Regions from separate parts of the Massilia niabensis genome, predicted to be linked through region 1. Evidence: predicted binding sites of a transcription regulator. Region 1 holds the regulator's gene; the other holds the start of a gene.

Region 1 (10,484 bases):
GCTGCTGGCGATGATGATCCTGCCGCTGCCGGCCTTCGTCCTCGACCTGTTCTTCAGTTTTAATATCGCGCTGTCGGTAATCATCCTGCTCACCGCCTTGTACACGGTGCGCCCGCTCGACTTCATGGCCTTCCCGGCGATCCTGCTGGTGTCGACCATGCTGCGCCTGGCGCTGAATGTGGCTTCTACCCGCATCGTGCTGACCGAAGGCCACACCGGCGGCGCGGCGGCCGGCAAGGTCATCGAGGCCTTCGGCCACTTCCTGATCGGCGGTAACTATACGGTCGGTATCGTCGTGTTCGTCATTCTTACGATCATCAACTTCACCGTCGTCACCAAGGGCGCGGGCCGTATCGCCGAAGTCGGCGCGCGCTTCGCCCTGGACGCAATGCCGGGCAAGCAGATGGCGATCGATGCCGACCTGAACGCCGGCATGATCACCGAGCCGGAAGCGCGCAAGCGCCGCACGGAGGTGGCGCAGGAAGCCGAATTCTATGGCGCCATGGACGGTGCCTCGAAATACGTCAAGGGCGACGCGGTGGCCGGCATCATGGTCACCCTGATCAACGTCATCGGCGGCCTGATCGTTGGCGTGGTGCAGCACGACATGTCGGTCGGCGACGCGGCGAAAACCTACACGCTGCTGGCCATCGGCGACGGCCTGGTGGCGCAGATTCCATCGCTGATCATCTCGATCGCGGCCGGTATGGTGGTCTCGCGCGTGGCCAACGACCAGGACATCGGCGGCCAGATGATGGGCCAGCTGTTCGCCAAGCCGGAAGTGCTGTACATCACCGGCGGCATCATCGCCGGCATGGGCCTGATCCCGGGCATGCCGAACCTGGTGTTCCTGCTGCTGGGCGCCGTGCTTGGGGGCAGCGGCTACCTGCTGGCCAAGCGGGCCAGGGCGGCGCCGCAGAGGGAGGCCGAAGCCGCTGCCGAAGAAGCGGCGGGCAGCGCCGGGCGCAGCGGCACCACCGAGGCCGAAGAAGCGACCTGGCAGGACATCATGCCGGTCGACACGCTCGGCCTGGAAGTGGGCTACCGCCTGATCCCGCTGGTCGACAAGGCGCAGGGCGGCGAGCTGCTCAAGCGCATCAAGGGCATCCGCAAGAAGTTCGCGCAGGAAGTCGGCTTCCTGGCCCCGCCGGTGCACATCCGCGACAACCTGGAACTGAAACCGTCGGCCTACCGCATCACGCTCAAGGGCGTGGAAGTGGGCAGCGGCGAGGCGATCAACGGTCAGTTCCTGGCGATCAACCCGGGCATGGCCAGCGGCACGCTGCCGGGCCAGGCGACGACCGACCCGGCGTTCGGCTTGCCGGCCGTCTGGATCGATGCCGGTCTGCGCGACGAGGCGCAGAACCTGGGCTATACCGTGGTGGACGCCGGCACCGTGGTGGCGACCCACCTGAACCACCTGATCACGATGCACGCCTCGGAACTGCTGGGCCGCATGGAAGTCCAGGCATTGCTGGACCATCTGGGCAAGGACACGCCGAAGCTGGTGGAAGACCTGGTGCCGAAGGTAGTATCGCTGGCGACGCTGCAGAAAGTGCTGCAGAACCTGTTGCTGGAAGGCGTGCACATCCGCGACATGCGCACCATCATCGAGACCCTGTCTGAGCATTCGAACGGCACCCAGGATCCGGGCGATTTGACCGCCCTGGTACGGATTGCACTTGGGAGGGCCATCGTCCAGCAGCTGTTCCCGGGCACCAACGAACTGAGCGTGATGACGCTGGATAACCGCCTCGAGCGGTTGCTGATGCAGGCGCTGGGCGCCGGCGGCGATGGTACCGGCATCGAGCCGGGCCTGGCCGACACCATCGCCCAGCAGGCGCACAACGCGGCGCAGCAGCAGGAGGCGATGGGGCATACGCCGGTGCTGCTGGTGCCGGGTCCGCTGCGCGTGCTGCTGTCGCGCTTCCTGCGGCGCGCGCTGCCGCAGTTGAAGGTGCTGTCGCATTCGGAAATCCCGGAGACGAAGACGATTCGGGTGACGAGCCTGGTGGGGGCAGGGTAATCGACGGCAGGGCGCCCTGGCGCATTGCCACTCCCATTGCAGTCCCGGCCGGCCACGTATAATCCGCGTATCGCTTGCAGAGCGACCGGGCGATCGTGAGGAGTGGCAGATGATTTTGGTAACGGGCGGGGCAGGATTCATCGGTGCGAACTTCGTGCTTGACTGGCTCGCGCAGTCGGCCGAACCGGTGGTGAACCTCGACAAGCTGACCTATGCGGGCAACCTCGACAACCTGGCCGGATTGCAGGGCAGGCCCGAACACTGTTTTGTCCGCGGCGATATCGGCGACCGTGCACTGGTCGCGGAGCTCCTGCAGCGCCACCGGCCGCGCGCCATCATCCATTTTGCGGCCGAAAGCCATGTGGACAGGAGTATCGACGGCCCGGAGGACTTCGTGCGGACGAATGTGCTCGGAACCTTCCAGTTACTGGAGGCTGCGCGCGCGTATCGGGACGGTTTGCCCGAGCCGGAGGGGCGCCGGTTCCGCTTCCTCCACATTTCCACGGACGAGGTCTACGGCTCGCTGCTCGATGATGACCCGGCCTTCCAGGAAACGAACCGCTATCTGCCCAACAGTCCTTATTCGGCCAGCAAGGCGGCAAGCGACCACCTGGTGCGCGCCTATTACGCAACCTATGGCTTGCCGGTACTGACGACCAACTGCTCCAACAATTACGGTCCTTACCAGTTTCCGGAAAAGCTGATTCCCCTGTGTATCGAGCGCGCACTCGCAGGCGAGGCATTGCCCATCTATGGAGATGGCCGGCAGGTACGCGACTGGCTGTATGTAAAGGACCACTGCACGGCCCTGCGTTCTGTACTTGCCAATGGGACGGTAGGGGAGGTCTACAATATCGGCGGGAGCAGCGAGCGCACCAATCTCGAAGTGGCCGAGGCGCTGTGCGCTATTCTCGATGAGCTCCATCCGCGTGCCGGCGGCGCACCCTACCGTGGGCAAATACGCTTCGTCGAAGACCGGCCCGGACACGACCGCCGCTATGCCGTCGATGCCGGGAAACTGACCAGCGCTACCGGATGGCAGCCGGCGGAAAGTTTCGAGACCGGCCTGCGCAAGACGGTGCAATGGTATCTTGATCACCGCGCATGGGTAGGCAGGGTGGCCGACGGCAGCTATCGGCAAGCAGGCGCATAGGCAGGCATCGCATGAAGATCCTACTGACGGGCAAGGACGGGCAGGTCGGGTTCGAGCTGCAGCGCGCGCTGGCGCCGCTCGCTAGCGTGACGGCAGTCGGCCGTGCTTCCTGTGACCTGGCAAACGAGGCGGCCCTGCGCGCCCTGGTGCGCGCGGTCCGCCCGGACGTGATCGTCAACGCCGCGGCTTATACGGCGGTCGACAAGGCAGAGTCCGACCAGGCGGAGGCCTTCGCCGTCAACACTGCGGCCCCGCGCGTCCTGGGCGAAGAGGCGGCGCGCGCTGGCGCATTGGTCCTGCATTTTTCGACCGACTATGTATTCAGCGGCGAGCAGGAGCGGCCCTATACCGAGCGCGATATGCCGGACCCGTGCAATGTCTATGGGCTCAGCAAGTACCAGGGCGAACTGGCGCTGCGTGACGCCTGCGCGCGCCACCTGGTCCTGCGTACCAGCTGGGTACTCGGTGCGCACGGCCGCAACTTCGCCAGGACCGTACTGCGCCTGGGGAGGGAGCGCGACGCCTTCGGGGTGGTGGCGGACCAGCATGGCGCACCAACCCCGGCAGCCTTGTTGGCCGACCTGTGCGCCCATCTGCTGCGCCAGTATGGGCAAAGGCAGGATCTTCCGTTCGGCACCTATCATGTCGCGGCGGGCGGCACGACGACCTGGTATGACTACGCGCGTTTCGTACTCGGCCAGGCGCGAGCCTCAGGCAAGCCCTTGAAAGCAGGCCCCGACGGCGTGCGGGCCCTGGACACGCAGGCCTACCCGACGCCGGCAAAACGTCCCCGCAGTTCGCGCCTCGATACGGCGCTCTTTTGCACGACGTTCGGCTTGCGCCTGCCGCCGTGGGAAGAGGGTGTGCAACACGTGCTGCAACAGATTCTGGAAAGTGACTTATGGTGAAACGCAAGGGCATCATCCTCGCTGGTGGCAGCGGTACCCGCCTGTACCCGGTCACCCAGGCGATCAGCAAGCAGCTGATGCCGGTGTACGACAAGCCGATGATTTATTATCCGCTCAGCGTGCTGATGTTGAGCGGCATTCGCGAGGTGCTGGTCATCAGTACGCCGCACGACCTGCCGCTGTTTGCGCAATTGCTCGGCGACGGCAGCCGCTGGGGCATGGACATCCGCTATACCGAACAGCCCAGTCCCGACGGCCTGGCGCAAGCCTTCATTCTCGGCAAGAATTTCATCGACGGCGCGCCCAGCGCGCTGGTGTTAGGGGACAACATCTTCTACGGGCACGACCTCGTCAAGCCGCTTGCCGCGGCCCACGCGCGAATCGAGGCCGCCACCATCTTTGCCTATCACGTGAGCAATCCCGAGCGATATGGGGTGATCGACTTCGACAAGGACCAGCGCCCGGTCAGCATCGAGGAAAAGCCGGCGTTGCCAAAATCGAGCTATGCCGTCACAGGGCTGTATTTCTACGATCGCCAGGCCTGCGACCTGGCTGCCGAACTGCGGCCCTCGGCACGGGGCGAGCTCGAGATTACCGACCTCAACCGGCGTTACCTCGACTTAGGTCTGCTGAACGTCGAGATCATGGGACGCGGCCATGCCTGGCTCGACACCGGCACCCACGACAGCCTGCTGGAAGCAGCGAGCTTCATCGCCACCTTGCAAAAGCGCCAGGGCCTGCAGGTTGCCTGTCCTGAAGAGATTGCCTATCGCCAGGGCTGGATCGATGCTGCGGCCCTGGAGGCGCTCGCCGCGCCCCTGGCGACAAGCGGCTACGGCCGCTACCTGCTCAGTATCTTGAAATAAGCTGAAATGAGGCGCCCATGCCATTGAACGTTATACCGACCGCCATTGCCGACGTGCTGGTACTCGTGCCGCAGGTCTTCGAGGATGATCGCGGCTCTTTTGTCGAAAGCTTCAATGCCCGTGCATTCGCCGCGGCGACCGGGGTAGAGACAACTTTTGTGCAGGACAACCACAGCCTGTCAGGCCGCAGGGTGTTGCGGGGCATGCATTACCAGATTTCCCACCCGCAAGGGAAACTGATCCGCGTAATCGAAGGCAGCGTATTCGATGTCGCGGTCGACCTGCGGCGCTCCTCACCCACCTTCGGGCGATGGGTGGGCGAAGTGTTGAGCGCGGAAAACCGGCGCCAGATGTGGATACCGCCGGGCTTTGCCCATGGTTTCGTCGTCCTCGGCGAGCGCGCGCAATGCCTCTACAAGACGACCGATTACTGGTATCCCGAGTTCGAGCGCACCGTCCTGTGGAACGACCCGGACATCGGTATCGCATGGCCGATTGCATTTGCGCCGCAATTGGCGGACAAGGATGCGAAGGCATTGCCCTTGAGTGCGGTGGAAACGTTTGCCTGGCTCCTTCCATCACCTAAATCGAATTAGCCCACTTTCCCCATCCTTTTCCGCCGATGGTTGCTTCACGGCATCGTCAATAATCTCTTCTGTAAACGGGCAATATCGTCCCGACATGAATTGAACAAGCAGTGCGGAGAATAAGATGAATGTGAAGAAATTTACAGCGGCAACATCCCGGGAAGCCTTGCGCAAGGTGCGCGACGCGCTCGGACCCGACGCCGTCATCCTTTCGAACCGTCCGGTCGACGGCGTGGTCGAGATCCTCGCGCTGGACAACGACGACGTCGCTTCCCTGGCCGCACCCAGCCCGGACTCGGAAATGGCCCAGCCGCAGCCGCGCCTGGATCACCTGCATGCGTTCGAACCGGAAGCGCCCGCTTTCGTGAACCGCCGCAGCAGCGCACCCGCGCCGGTCTCCGCACCCGAACACGTCTACGCCACCCGCCGCGCTCCGCTGCCGCAGCCGGAAACTGAATTCGCCGCCGAACACGGCTACGCCAACCGCCGCGCTCCGCAGCTGGAACCAGGCTTCGACATGGCGGCAATGACGTCGATGATGTCGGCCGCGATCGCCCAGGCCAAGGAATCGGCCGCGCAGGAGATGAGCGGCATGATGCACGAGCTGCGCGCCATGCGCGGCCTGATGGAAACCCAGCTGGCCGAGTTGTCCTGGGGTACCACCACCCAGCGCGAGCCGCAAAAGGCCGCCGTGCTGCGCGAGATGCTCGCCGCCGGCTTCTCGGCGTCGCTGGCACGCTACCTGGTCGACAAGATGCCGGCCAACAAGGACGCCGCCGAGGCGATGCGCTGGATCAAGACGGTGCTGGCCCGTAACCTGACGACGATGGCCGACGAGGACAACCTGCTCGACAAGGGCGGCGTGTTCGCCCTGGTCGGCCCGACCGGCGTCGGCAAGACCACCACCACCGCCAAGCTGGCTGCGCGCTGCGTCATGCGCCACGGGCCGGAAAAGCTGGCCCTGATCACCACCGACGCCTACCGTATCGGCGGCCACGAGCAGCTGCGGATCTACGGCAAGATCCTGGGCGTGATGGTGCACTCGGTGAAAGACGAAGCCGACCTGCGCATCGCCCTGAAAGAGCTGCGCAACAAGCACACCGTGCTGATCGACACCATCGGCGTGTCGCAGCGCGACCAGATGGTGACCGAACAGGTCGCCATGCTGCAGGGCTCGGGCGCCGACGTGAAGCGCCTGCTGTGCCTGAACGCGACGTCCACCAACGAAACCCTGGCCGAAGTCGTGCGCGCCTACCAGGGCAGCGGCCTGCACGGCTGCATCATGACCAAGCTCGACGAAGCGGCATCGATCGGGAACGTGCTGGACGTTGTCATTCGCCAGAAACTGAATCTGCACTACATCTCGAACGGCCAGCGCGTGCCGGAAGACCTGCACCTGGCCGACCGCGCGATGCTGATCGACCGCGCCTTCCGCAGCCGCCGCGAGGCCGCCGCCGCCTTCGACGACGCCGACCTGCCGCTGATGATGGCCGGCGCCGGTGCCCACTGCGGCAACCGCGACGACAGCCTGGGTGGGGTGCGCTTTGGCTAGTTTTGATTTCGACCAGGCCGAAGGCCTGCGCCGGATGCTGGCCGGCCCCAAGCCACGTGTCGTGACCTTCCTGTCCGCCACCCCGAGCGACGACAAGGGCGCCATGCTGGTGAACCTGGGCGCCTCGCTGTCGCAGGCCGGCAATGAAGTGCTGATCGTCGACGCCACCACGCGCGACTATGGCGTCGCGCGCCGCCTCGAGCTGGAACGCCACGCCGGCCTGTTGCAGGTCGCGCGCCAGGAGTGCGCCCTGAACCAGGTCGTCCAAAGCGCGCCCCAGGGTTTTTCGGTGGCGCTGCTGTCGCGCGACGGCGACACGCCCGGCGCGGGAACCGATGAAGCGCGCCGCCTGGCGAAAGCCTTCGATGTGCTGGTGAAAGGGCAGGGCGGCATCGTCATCGTCGATGGCGAACTCCATCGCGACGGCAGCTTTGCCGTGCCGGTACTGGCCGAGTCGGAAATCGTGGTGCAGGTTTCCACTAGTGCTACCTCGATCACCAACGCCTACTCGCTGATCAAGCGCCTGGCCCAGGAATTCGGGCGCCGTCCCTTCGGCATCCTGGTCACCGGGGCCACCGAGGCGGAGGCGAAGGTGGTTTACGATAATATGTCGGCAGCAGCAAGTCGTTACCTTGCGGTAACTTTGACTTCGATGGGCTCGGTGCCCGCCGACGAATACCTGCACCGCGCCGCGCGCCTCGGGCGTGCGGTGGTGGATGCCTTCCCGCTGGCCGGGGCGTCGGTGGCCTTCCGTGAGCTGGCCGGCCGCTTTGCAGCGCCGGACCTCGCCCTGTTTCGACGATTCGAGCGTCAGAGCGGCGCGCATTTAGGTTCCTGAGAAAAAGAACAAGCATGTATACCGTCAAAGGGAAAGCGGACAAGAACCACCTGCTCACCGAGCACGCCCCGCTCGTGAAGCGCCTGGCGCACCAGATGAAGGCCAAGTTGCCGCCATCGGTCGAGGTGGATGACCTGATCCAGGCCGGGATGATGGGCCTGCTGGACGCCATCAACCGCTACGAGGACAACCACGGCGCCCAGTTCGAGACCTATGCCGTGCTGCGCATCCGCGGCGCCATGGTCGACGAGTTGCGCAGCAACGACTGGTTGCCCCGCAGCACGCGCTCGACCATGAAGAAGGTCGAGTCGGCGATGACGATGCTGCAGCAGAAGCTCGGCCGTCCGCCGACCGAAACCGAGGTCGCCAAGTCGCTCGACGTGTCGCTCGCCGACTACCAGGAAATGCTGTTCGAGGGCGGCGGCCACCAGCTCGTGTACTACGAAGACTTCCATGACGACGACGGCAACGACAGCTTCCTCGACCGTTACGCGGTCGATGACGACGACCCGCTGCGCGCGCTGCTCGACACCGACTTCCGCCAGGCCGTGATTGCCGCCATCGACGGCTTGCCGCCGCGCGAGAAGATCCTGATGGGCCTGTATTACGAAGAAGAACTGAATCTGAAGGAAATTGGCGCCGTGCTGGGCGTGTCCGAGTCGCGCGTGTCGCAACTGCACACGCAAGCCGTGGCCCGCCTGCGCGCTTCGCTCAAGGAAAAGTTGTGGACTTCGCCAGCCTGATCGGCCTGGCGCTGGCGGTCATCGGCCTTTTCGTCGGGCATAGCCTCGACGGCGGCCGGCTGTCGTCGCTGTTCCAGCCGGCGGCGTTCGCCATCGTCGTCGTCGGCACGTTTGGCGCCGTGCTGCTGCAGTCCGAGGCGCGCACCTTCCGGCGCGGCATGCGCATGCTGCGCTGGGTCTTCTTCCCGCCCCAGGATACGCGCCAGCCGCGCTCGCGCGAGATCGCGCTATGGAGCCATACGGCACGGCGCGACGGGCTGCTCGCGCTCGAGCAGTACATGGGAACCAAGGATTTGTTCGTCCAGAAAGGCCTGCGCCTGGTGGTGGACGGCATCCATCCGGACAAGCTGCGCGCCCTGCTGGAAACCGAAGTTACCGCCTATGAATTCGCCGAACGCCAGGCCGCGCGCATCTGGGAGTCCGCCGCCGGTTACGCGCCGACGATCGGCATCCTGGGCGCGGTACTGGGCCTGATCCATGTGATGGAAAACCTGTCCGACCCGTCGCGCCTGGGTTCCGGCATCGCGGTCGCCTTTGTCTCGACCGTGTACGGCGTGGGGCTGGCGAACCTGTTCTTCCTCCCGGTCGGCAACAAGCTCAAAGCCATCGTGTCGGACCAGGTGGTGCAGTACGAAATCCTGACCGAAGTGTTTCACGACCTGGCGAGCGGCAACCACACGCGCCTGGTGGAGGAACGCGTGGCCAGCCTGGTAGCGCGACGCTAGTGGGGCGCTAACCATGGCGCGCAAGAAATACGACGACGGAGGCGAACAGCAGGACCGCTGGCTGATCTCGTACGCCGACTTCATCACGCTCCTGTTTGCCTTCTTCGTCGTGATGTACGCCATTTCCGTCGTCAACACCGGCAAGTACCGGGCCCTGTCGGACGCCCTGGGTGACGCCTTCGGCGGCAGGCCGGAAACGCCGCAGGCCAGCTCCACCATCGAAACGCTTCCCCTGACCAACCTGATCGCGCGCAAGCGTGCGGAGGCGGCGCGCCGCGAGCGCGAGCGACTGGACACGCTGGCGCGCCAGCTGAATGCCTCGCTGGCGCCGCTGGTGAAGGATGGCAAGGTGCGCATCACGCAGACCGGGCAGGGCGTGAAAGTCGACATCAATGCCAGCGTGCTGTTCCAGGAAGGGCAGGCGGCGCTTGGCACGGACGCCCGCGCGACGCTCGGGACCGTGGCGGGGCTCCTGAAGAACGACGCGCATGCGATCGAAGTCGAGGGCCATACCGATAACCTGCCGATCGCGAATCCGGCCTACCCATCGAACTGGGAACTCTCGAGCGTGCGCGCAAGCAGCGTGGTGCGCCTGTTTATCGAAGGCGGGATTGCCGAGGGTAGGTTGACTGCCGTGGGGCACGGCGCCAACCTGCCGGTCGCGCCGAATACGGACGAAGCGGGCAGGGCGCGGAACCGGCGGGTGGCGGTGACGATCCTGGCGTCCACCCCGTGAACCCTTGGCTTTTCCCGGCTGCGCCCGCACAATGCGTGACACAACCATACGGAGTCGATAATGCATCGCAGACCCTTCCTTCTGGCCGCGCTCCTTGGTGCGACGAGCCTCTTGCCCGCGCTGGCGGGCGCCGCCGGAGAACCGACCGTGGACGTCAAGCACAGCATCGACATTGAAACACCGAACGGCCGCGTCCTGGTACAGCTGACGGTGATTAACCAGGGACGCAGCACGGTCTGGATTCCGCGTGAAATCCTGGCGGAGAAGGAATTGACGGGGCGCCGTTTCGACCTGCGCGACTTCGGCAACAGGCCGATTGCTTATACCGGGAAGATGGTCAAGCGCGCGGC
Region 2 (10,484 bases), on a different contig from region 1:
GGTGCCGGGGTCGAACAGGATGCGGCGCGCGCACTGCGCTGGTACCTGCGCGCGGCCGAGCAGGACTACGCACCGGCGCAGCACATGGTCGCCACGATGCTGGACCGCAGCGACGCGGCGAATCCGGTGGAGGCGACGAGGTGGTATCGCAAGGCGGCGGACGCTGGCCACGCGCTGGCCCAGTTCGCGCTCGCCCTGCGTTATGACAGCGCCCATGGCGCCGAGCGCGATTACGAGGCGGCGTATTTCTGGTACCTGTGCGCCGCGCGCCAGGGGCATGCACGGGCGCAGTTCAACCTCGGGGTGATGTATGCGACGGGGCAGGGAGCGGCGCGCGACCTGGTCGAGGCGCATGCATGGCTGGCGCGCGCGGCGGGCAGCGGCGTTGCGGCGGCGGGGCCGTATCTCAAGCGCGTGGCTGGCCGCATGACGGCGGCGCAGTTGGCGCAGGTGCAGGGGTTGCAAGAGGCGGCGTAGCGGTTGTTCAACCGTTCCATGCATATCTAAAACCTGTCCCGGCCGTTGCACCCCACGGTTAAAATACCGCGCATAACAACCATAATCATCCCCGGAGACCATGAACAAACCGCTCCCCACCGTGCTGGCGCTGGCGCTGGCGCTCGCCTTCGCCTCGACCTCCCTCCTGCCCGCGCACGCCGCACCTGCCGCCGCTGTCACATCCCCCTCCTTCGACCGCAAGGCCTACACGATCAACCATAAAAAGTTCGTCCTGCCCAACGGCCTGACCCTGATCGTGCACGAAGACCACAGCGTGCCCGTGGTGGGCGTGAACATGTGGTACCACGTCGGCTCACGCAACGAAAAACGCGGCAAGACCGGGTTCGCCCACCTGTTCGAGCACTTCTTCTTCAACGGCTCGGAGAACTACCCGCACGGCTTCCGTGAAGCGATGGACGACCTGGGTGCGAACAACCGCAACGGCACCACCAACACCGACCGCACCAACTTCTTCGAAGACGTGCCGGTGTCGGCGCTGGAGCGCACCCTGTTCCTCGAATCGGACCGCATGGGCTTCCTCGGCAACTACATCTCGAAGGAGATGCTCGAGCGCGAGCGCGGCGTGGTGCAGAACGAAAAGCGCCAGGGCGAGAACCAGCCCTATGGCCGCGTGCGCAACGAGATCGGCGCCAAGATGTATCCGTACTCGCACCCGTATTCGTGGTCGACCATCGGCAGCATGGAAGACCTGTCGGCGGCCTCGCTGGAAGACATCCGCGAGTGGTACCGCACCTACTACGGCCCGAACAACGCGGTGATCTCGCTGGCCGGCGACATCACGCCCGAACATGCGCTGGAACTGGTCACCAAATACTTCGGCGCGATCCCGCCGGGCCCGCCGCTGCCGCGCACGGAAAAATGGATTCCGACGCTGGACCGCAACATCCGCGACGAGATGGAAGACCACGTGCCGCAGGTGCGCATCTACCGCAGCTGGCACGTCGCCGCCTGGAAGGATGCCGACACCCCGCGCCTGACCCTGCTGGCCGAGGTACTGGCCGGCTCGAAGAGCGCGCGCCTCGACAGGCGCCTGGTCTACGACAAGGGCCTGGCGACGAACGTCAGCACCTATGTCAACGACGCGGAGCTGGGCGGCACCTTCAATATCGTCGTCACGGTCAAGCCGGGCGCGGACCCGCTGCTGGTCGAACGCGAGGTCGACGCCATCGTCGCCGAGGTGCTCGATAAAGGCCCGACGGATGCCGAACTGGCGCGCGTCAAAACGCGTACCCTGTCCGACTTCTCGCGCAGCCTGGAGCGCCTGGGCGGCTTCGGCGGCCGCTCGGACGTGCTGGCCGAAAGCATGACCTACGGCGGCTCGCCCGACGCCTACCTGACGCGCCTGGAGCAGCTGGCCAAGGCCAACGCGGCCGAGGTGAAAGCCGCCGGCCAGCGCTGGCTGCGCGCGAACCACTACACGATGACGGTGCGTCCGTTCGCGAAACTGGCGGCCGTCAAATCGACGCTGGACCGCAAGGTGCTCCCGGGGCTGGGCGAAGCGCCGGATGTGAAATTCCCGGCCATGCAGCGCGCCCAGCTGAAGAACGGGCTGAAGGTGATCCTGCTCGAGCGCCACACGGCGCCGATCGTCAACGCGACGCTGGCGGTCGACGCCGGCGCCGCATCCGACACCCTGGCCAAGGCCGGCGCCGCCTCGCTCGCGCTCGACCTGCTCGACAAGGGCACGAAGACGCGCGACGCCTTTGCGCTGTCGGACGCGCTGGAAAACCTGGGCGCGCGCCTGTCGACCGGCACGGCTGCCGACCAGTCGCTGGTGCGGCTGCAGGCGACATCAAGCAACCTGGCGCCGTCGCTGGCCATCATGGCCGACGCCGCGCTGGCGCCGAGCTTCCCGCAAGACCAGTTCACGCTGCAAAAGGGACGCCGCATGGCCCAGATCGGCCAGGAAAAGGCGCAGCCGACTAGCCTGGCGACGCGCCTGGTGCCGGGCCTGCTGTACGGCCAGGAGCACGCCTACGGCAAGCCGGCCAGCGGCAGCACGCAGAGCGTCGAAGGCATCACCCGCGAAGACCTGGCAGCCTGGCACGCGGCCTGGTTCAAACCGGGCAGCGCGACCCTGATCGTGGCCGGCGACACCACGATGGACAAGCTGCTGCCGGCGCTGGAAGCCTCGTTCGGAGGGTGGAAGGCTGGCTTGGCCCCCGCCAAGGCGGTGGCCGGCGCCAACGCGAACGTCAACGCCGGCAGGAAGGTCTACCTGGTCGACAAGCCGGACGCGCCGCAATCGACTATTGTCGCCGCCCACCTGTCGCTGCCGTATGGCCAGCCGGAAGACCTCGCGGTCGAGCCGGTGATGCACAACTTCGGCGGCATCGCGACCTCGCGCCTGAACCGCAACCTGCGCCTCGATAAACACTGGAGCTACGGCACCAGCGCGCGCCTGACCGAAGTACGCGGCCAGCGCAGTTTCATGACGATCGCGCCGGTGCAGACCGACAAGACGGTCGAGGCGATGCGCGAAGTGGCGAAGGAAGTGAAGGGCGTGGCGGGCGAGCGTCCGCTGGTCGGCACGGAATACGAGAGCATCATGCGCAACATGACTTCGCGCCTCGCCGGCCGTTTCGAGACCCTGAGTGCGCTGGAAGGCGCGGCGCTGGCGAGCGTCAACCTGAACCTGCCGGAGGATTACTGGAGCGGCTATTCGCGCAGCCTGAAGGCCCTGACCCCGGCACAGCTGGGCCAGGCCGCGGGCAAGTTCGTCAAGCCGGACGAGGTGACCTGGATGGTGATCGGCGACCTGCGCAAGGTGGAGGCGGGGATTCGTGCGCTGGGCTGGGGCGAGGTGGTGGTGCTGGACCAGGACGGGAAGCCGGTGCGGTAAGTGTTAAGAGCCGCCGTGTGACCAGGGTGGGCTCGTGCGTCCACCCGCACACCGACCCGCATTTGTCCCGGTTTTCGGTCGCACCCGCACGGCGTGCATACATCGGCTGGTATATACTGTACACCCATACAGTTTCGCCACCCAGATGAAACTTTCCGACAAGCTCGAAATCCTGGCGGATGCCGCCAAGTACGACGCCTCCTGCGCCAGCAGCGGCGCCCCGAAACGCGCCTCCGACGGTGCCGACGGCGGCATCGGCGCCACCACGGGCATGGGCATTTGCCACAGCTACACGCCCGATGGCCGCTGCGTGTCGCTGCTGAAAATCCTGCTCACCAATTTCTGCGTCTACGACTGCCAGTACTGCGTCAACCGCCGTACCTCGAACGTGCCGCGTGCGCGCTTTTCGGTCGAGGAAGTGGTCAAGCTGACCCACGATTTTTACCTGCGCAACTACATCGACGGCCTGTTCCTGAGTTCCGGCATCATCCAGTCGAGCGACTACACGATGGAGCAACTCGTTGCCGTGGCGCGCACGCTGCGCGAAGTGCACAACTTCCGCGGTTACATCCACCTGAAAACCATCCCCGACGCCGACCCGCTGCTCATTGCCGAGGCCGGCCGCTATGCCGACCGCCTGTCGGTGAACATCGAGCTGCCCACCCACGACAGCGTGACCCGCCTGGCGCCGGAAAAGAACGTGCACACCATTAAACTGGCGATGGGTTCGATCCGGCGCAAGCTCGACGAAAAGGCGGAGGAGCCGAAAGCCCCGGCCTTTGCCCCGGCCGGGCAAAGCACGCAGATGATCGTCGGCGCCGATGCCAGCGACGACCAGACCATCCTGAATACCGCCGAGACCCTGTACGGCAGCTATAAACTCAAGCGCGTGTATTACTCGGCCTTCAGCCCGATCCCGCAAAGCCCGGATAGCGTGCCGCTGGCACCGCCGCCGCTGCTGCGCGAGCACCGCCTGTACCAGGCCGATTTCCTGCTGCGCAGCTATGGTTTCACCGCCGGCGAACTGATGCCGGCTGCCGGTAATCTCGCGCTCGATGTCGATCCAAAACTGGCCTGGGCGCTGGCCAACCGCGACCACTTCCCGATGGACCTGAACCGCGCCGAGGAAACGATGATCGCGCGCGTGCCGGGCATCGGCCTGCGCAACGCCAAGCGCATCGTCGAGCTGCGCCGGTTGCGCCGCGTGCGCTGGGAAGATCTGTCGCGCCTGCGCTGCAGCATGAAGAAGATCGCGCCCTTCGTGGTCACGGCCGACTACAAGCCGGCCCAGGGGCTGGCCAGTTCCGACCTGCTGCGGCGCCATTTGGGGGCGCCGCAGGAGCAGATGAACCTGTGGCCTGAACTGCAGGCAGCATGAACGCGGCGGCCAAGGTTGCCGCCGGCCAGCCGCTGGTGGTCTCCAGCTTCCCCGAGTGGCGCGACGCCGCGCGCGACCTGCTGCTGCACGGCGTGGCGCCGGAACTGGTCACCTGGAACGAACACGGGACCTTGGATGCCGACCTGTTCTCGGGTGCGCCGGACTCGTCATCTTCTTCGGATAATGCTCCTGCCGGGGTCGTCCCGGTAGAAGAAGCACCGCCGCCGCATTTACCACCGTCTTTACTGCGTATTCCACGCGCCTTCATGGACATGCTGCAGTCGGCCGCCTGCTGCCGCGTGCCGGACCGCTGGGCCTTCCTGTACCGCGTGATCTGGCGCTGGCAGCACGGCGAGCACGACGTGCAGTCGCCGGCCGATGTCGACGGCGTCAAGTTGCATGCGATGGTGAAAGCGGTGCGTCGCGAGGAGCACGACATGCATGCCTATATCCGATTCCGCGAGCGCCCGCTTGAAGCCGGCCCGCCGCAATTTGCCGCCTGGTTCGAGCCACGCCACGACGTGCTGCCCCAGGTGGCCGAACATTTCAGAAACCGCATGGGCGGTGTCACCTGGATGATCGGCACGCCCGAGGCCAGCGTCATGTGGGACGGCGCCACGCTGCACCACACCGGCCCCCTGATGTCGAGCGCGGCCGACCTGGACGATGCCGGCGAGGCGCTCTGGCTGACCTATTACCGCAGCATCTTCAATCCGGCCCGCGTGAACGCCCAGCTGATGCAAAGCCATATCCCGTCGCGCTTCTGGAAGAACCTGCCGGAAGGCGCCATCGTGCCGGGCATGGTCAGCAACGCCGAACTGGGTGCGCGCAGCACCGGCCAGGCCCAGGCAGTGGGCAAGAAAAGCGGCTTCACGATCCCGATCGCCCCGGCCGACGCCCAGCCCGAGCGCCAGCAGCCCTCAAAGCTGGACGAGTGCCGGCGCTGCGAGCTGTGGCAGTACGCGACCCAGGCCGTGCCCGGCGAGGGGCCGAAGCGGGCGCAGATCATGCTGGTGGGCGAGCAGCCGGGCGATCAGGAAGACCTGGCCGGCAAGGCCTTCGTCGGCCCGGCCGGCAAGCTGCTGGACCGGGTGTTCGAGGCAGCCGATCTCGAGCGCCGCGCGATCTACCTCACCAACGCGGTCAAGCACTTCAAATGGGAGCCGCGCGGCAAGCGGCGTCTGCACAAGACGCCGGTGCAGCGCGAGATCGAAGCCTGCGGTTACTGGCTGGAGAAGGAACTGGCGACCGTCAAGCCGACCGTCATCGTGGCGCTCGGCGCCACGGCGCTGAAATCCGTGCTCGGCAATGGCAACGCGAAGCTGGCCGAATCGCTCGGCAAGGCAATCCGGCACGAAGGGCGCTGGGTCGTCACCGTCTACCACCCGTCGTATATCCTGCGCGTGCCCGACGAGGAGGCCAAGCGGCAGGCGTTCAATGTGATGGTCGAAGGCTTGAAGCTGGCCAAGCAGCTCCTCGAGCGGCCGCCGGAAGAACCGCCGGCGTAAGGTTTCATCACCGGCCCGGCGCCACCGCCACGTCGAACCGCACCATATCCCCGGCGCTGACCTGTTTCGCAGCGGAGGCAGGCGTCATGGTGCCGATTGCAAACCCCGGCTGTACTTGGACGATGCCGATCGTTCCCACCGGCGTCTCCACGGTGCCGAGCGGCACCCGGGGATCGGCACCGTACACCTGCTGGCGCGGGTCTACCCGGTAGACCACGAGCTGGTCGCCCGGCGTCACCGACGCGGTGCTGCCGGCGTCGATGAAAATCCGCTCGCCCTGCACCTGCACCACCTTCGCCATGAAGGGCAGGGGAGCAAGGTCCGTCATGATGCCGGCGATGCCTTCGTCGAGCGCGCGCAGGATCGCGCCGCCGAAGGGGGTGGCCGCGAAGCTGGCGCTGCCGAAGGGCTTGTCGCGGCCGACGCGCTGCGTCCCCACCTGTTCCACGCTTGCCGTGCGGCGGGCAAGCAGCACACCGGTCAGCCCGTCGTGGACAAAAAATTCGATTTCGATGCGGCGTGCCTTGCGATCGACCAGGCCGTAGAAGGCCGGCTTTTCAAAAGGGCTGGCGTCGACGATCTCGCCCGAAATCACGAACTGGCTCTCGTGCATCGATGCCAGGCGGCGCACGGCGGCCGTATCCGCGCCCGGGCCGCTGCTGCCGGGAGAAATCACGTAAGGGCTGCTCTTGCCGAGGAATTTGCCGGTGCCGGTCAGGCGGCGCAGCAGTTCCTGCGGCAGGCGGGTGGCGATGTCGTCGACGTCGTCGAGCTGGGGCGAGCGGCGCACGTGGAAGGGAGTGACGACGATTTTTTTCTTGTAGCCGAGGTTGACGCTGCCGCTGGGGCGCGCTTCCTCTTCCTTGACGGCGACGCGCACGTGCAGCATCGGACCGGATTGCCACTCGCGCAGGACGGTGTAGCGGTCGAAATCATACGCCGGCTGGACGCGGCTGCTTTCATACGCGCCGCGGGTGCCGGCGCCGGCTGCGACATCGACCCGGGCGCCGGTGCGCAGGCCGAGCTGCTCGAGCGCGTCCTTGATGGCAAGCTGGCGGGCGCGCGCCAGGCCGCCGTTGGCGATCGCCGCCACGCCCTCGGCCTCGATCGGCGCGGCATGGGCAGGCGCGACCAGCGCAAGCAGCAGCGCCAGCAGGGCGCCACAAGCAACTTTACATTTACTGGGCATGGTAGAACGAGGCGCCGTAACCCGCGCCAGGACCGGCGCTGCCCACCATGGCGCGGGCGTTCCTGACCGCCGGCAGTGCCGCGCGCGAGGAGCGCGCCTGGGCCTGGGACCGGGCGGCATTGGTGTCGAAATCCATTTCCACGGTCGTCTCGAAGGTGCCGTCTTCGCGCTGGGCGACATTGCTCACGCGCGCGCCACGGATGAAGGCGTCAATATACACCTTGAAACTATCGTCTTTCAGCGCCAACGAGGCCACCGTGCTGCCGCCTTCGATGCGCAGGCCATAGACCTGCTCGGCCATGACGCGGTAGGCGTCCAGGCGAGAGGCGCGCATCGCCAGCAGTTTGCGCTGGGCTGGCGAGAGGCGCTCGCACTGGCCGGCGCAGGCGGCATTGTTGACAGCGGCATAGCCGGTGGCGTTCAGGGTGACGATGACGGGCTGTGCGGCGGCCTGTCGGGCAGGCATGTGCATGGTGCCGCAGGCGGAGAGCAGCGAGGCGCAGGCAAGGGCGAGGACAGCAACGAGTTTCATGACGGATCCGGTAAGAATGCTGGGCGCGAAAGGCGCGGTATCAGTCAGGATAACGGCCGCTGCGGGCAGATCTTGATGGACGCAGGGAAATATTTAGCGCAAACGGCCGCGCAATTCGCGGCCGGATTGACGCATCGACAAGGCTTTCAGGAGGAGGACAGCACGAACTGGTTACCGTCCGGATCCTTCATGATGGCGAACTCGCCCCAAGGCTGCTTTTGCGGCGGGGATACGAACTCGACGCCACGAGCGGATAACTGGCGGTAGGTCGCTTCGACATCGTCGCAGGCCAGCGATCCGTTGAAGGCGCTGCCGATCCGGTCTTCCTGGCCATCCGGCGTGAACAGCACGAAGCGCGTGTCGGACGCACCGACGCGCAGCTCGATCCAGCGCTGCTTGCCGAAGGGCTGGTCGGTAATGACGCGAAAGCCGAGCTTTTCGGTATAGAAGGCGAGCGCCACGTCCTGGTCGCGGGTCGGGATGCTGACGAATTTGATATGGGTGATCAAGCGGGTCTCCTGTTGTGATGGGCCGCATTCTCGCACGCGGCAGGGTCCCGCTATAATCATCAAGACTATACTCTTGAAGAATACAGTGAGGCTACGGTGACAACGCTCGACCCCTACGTGCTCGATGTCCTGATGCCTGACCTCGTCGGCCACGAACATTCGCCGGCCGCCTTCCTGATCTACCTGTACCTGTGGCACCGGATCGAGGCGGCGGGCGACCGCGCCGTGCAGCTCAGCTACGCGACGATGGCGCTGGAAACGGGCCTGTCGCGCGTCACTGCCCAGCGTGCCATCGCCTTGCTCGAGCGCCGGCAACTGATCAGCGTCACGCGCAGTTCGCGCACGGCGGTGCCGAGCTACCTCGTGCTGCGGCCGTGGGCGGCGCGCAAGCGGGCGGGATAGGGGTGTGGTATCTCCACGGATACCATTTATGCATATGCTTCTTGTAACATCTTGTTTCTTGCTCGTGGTTGCTAATATCGCTTAACGGAAAGACAATGCCCTTCAGTAACTAACGAGACGAAGGGATGTTCCGATGTTCAAGCATGTATTGCCTGCCCTGGCCTTGTGTTTCCTGAGTCTGCCCGCGTGGTCGCAGACCGGGATTCCGTCTACCCCCCATGCAGCGGCGGTTGAAGAAGCCGAGCCGGTTCCACAGACCGTGCTCGTCACCGGCAGCCGCCCGGGACCTGGCCTGTGGAAGGTGTCGAAAGGTGAAAACGTCATGTGGGTGTTCGGCACCTATGCACCGCTGCCGCCGAATATGGAATGGCGCTCGCGCAACGTGGAAAAGGTCATTGCAAACTCCCAGGAATACCTGAAGCCGCCGGCTTCCTCCGCCGGGGTAGGCGTGATGGGTGGACTGGGGGCCTTGCCCTTCCTGATTGGCTTCAAGAAGAACCCCGACGGTGCAGAACTGAAGGATGTGCTGCTGCCGGATGTGTACGCACGGTGGCTACCTTTGAAGCAACAATATTTCGGCAACGACGACGATATCGCACGCGAACGTCCGATTTTCGTCGCTGAGCAGCTATCGCAGCGTGCTATGAAGGCGGCCGGACTGGGAGGACGCAGCTACGACGTACGCAAAACGATCGAAAAGCTCGTCGACAAGCACAAGATCAAGACCACGAGCTCACTCCATCGCGTCGACATCAAGGACCCCGCCAAGACCCTGCGTGAATTCAAAAAGTCGCCAATGGACGATGCGGCTTGCCTGGTCCAGACCATGGCGCGTCTCGACACCAATATCGAGGTCATGCGCGCTCGTGCCAACGCGTGGGCAGTGGGCGAACTCGACGAGATCCGCAAGCTGGACTTCAGTGACCGCGACGCCTGCTACGATGCCGTGAATGCCAGCTCGCTTGCAAAAAACCAGCCCGAACTCAAAGACATGAAAATAATGGCAGAGGAGAAGTGGATCGCCAACGCCGAAAAAGCGCTTGCCACCAATACGAGCACGTTCGCTGTGGTCGAGATCAGGGATATCCTGGACCCGAAAGGCATCATTGCCACCCTGCAGGCCAAGGGCTATACGGTCGAGTCGCCTAAATAAACCAACAAGGAATGTCCATGTTCAAGCGCGTACTGCCGGCCCTGACCCTCTGTCTCCTGACGACGCCCGCTTGGGCGCAGGCCGAGGCCCCGGCCGCTCCGCCAGCCGCTTCATCCGCCACCATCGACGCGCCGACGATGGAAAATGGCGAAGCGGTCCCGCAAACCGTCCTCGTCTCCGGCAGCCGCCCGGGGCCGGGTTTATGGAAGGTGTCGAAGGGAAACCACGTGATGTGGGTATTCGGCACCTATTCGCCGCTCCCCTCGAAAATGGAGTGGCGTTCGACCAAGGTCGAGAAGGTCATCGCGGCTTCTCAGGAATACCTGATGGCGCCAGGGTTCTCGATGGGCGTCGGCTTCAGTGGCGTGACGGCCTTGCCATTCCTGATCGGCATCAAAAAGAATCCAGATGGCGCCGAGCTGAAGGATGTGTTGCCACCGGAGGTGTACGCG

What was found. Region 1 encodes FliA, which starts transcription of late flagellar genes. Its sites were predicted from a motif close to CTAAAGTTTNNNNNNNNNNNGCCGNTA; they were not measured.
Region 2: ACFPN5_RS06480 (LPP20 family lipoprotein) is a predicted target of FliA. The motif match lies at 8,019-8,045, and genes of this name have one in related genera.

The regions. Positions count from the first base shown of each region.
Region 1 covers NZ_JBHSMU010000015.1:714,844-725,327, forward strand. Annotated here, with positions in the region: gene flhA (flagellar biosynthesis protein FlhA) at 1-2,026, shown strand, start outside; gene rfbB (dTDP-glucose 4,6-dehydratase) at 2,136-3,179, shown strand; gene rfbD (dTDP-4-dehydrorhamnose reductase) at 3,191-4,087, shown strand; gene rfbA (glucose-1-phosphate thymidylyltransferase RfbA) at 4,084-4,953, shown strand; gene rfbC (dTDP-4-dehydrorhamnose 3,5-epimerase) at 4,971-5,549, shown strand; gene flhF (flagellar biosynthesis protein FlhF) at 5,665-7,092, shown strand; gene ACFPN5_RS17655 (MinD/ParA family ATP-binding protein) at 7,085-7,930, shown strand; gene ACFPN5_RS17660 (RNA polymerase sigma factor FliA) at 7,945-8,673, shown strand; gene ACFPN5_RS17665 (flagellar motor protein) at 8,655-9,398, shown strand; gene motD (flagellar motor protein MotD) at 9,412-10,134, shown strand; gene ACFPN5_RS17675 (hypothetical protein) at 10,195-10,484, shown strand, end outside.
Region 2 covers NZ_JBHSMU010000007.1:97,264-107,747, forward strand. Annotated here, with positions in the region: gene ACFPN5_RS06455 (tetratricopeptide repeat protein) at 1-477, shown strand, start outside; gene ACFPN5_RS06460 (M16 family metallopeptidase) at 578-3,361, shown strand; gene ACFPN5_RS06465 (putative DNA modification/repair radical SAM protein) at 3,507-4,739, shown strand; gene ACFPN5_RS06470 (UdgX family uracil-DNA binding protein) at 4,736-6,247, shown strand; gene ACFPN5_RS06475 (flagella assembly protein FlgT middle domain-containing protein) at 6,255-7,436, opposite strand; gene ACFPN5_RS06480 (LPP20 family lipoprotein) at 7,426-7,968, opposite strand; gene ACFPN5_RS06485 (VOC family protein) at 8,115-8,477, opposite strand; gene ACFPN5_RS06490 (helix-turn-helix domain-containing protein) at 8,574-8,879, shown strand; gene ACFPN5_RS06495 (TraB/GumN family protein) at 9,013-10,032, shown strand; gene ACFPN5_RS06500 (TraB/GumN family protein) at 10,050-10,484, shown strand, end outside.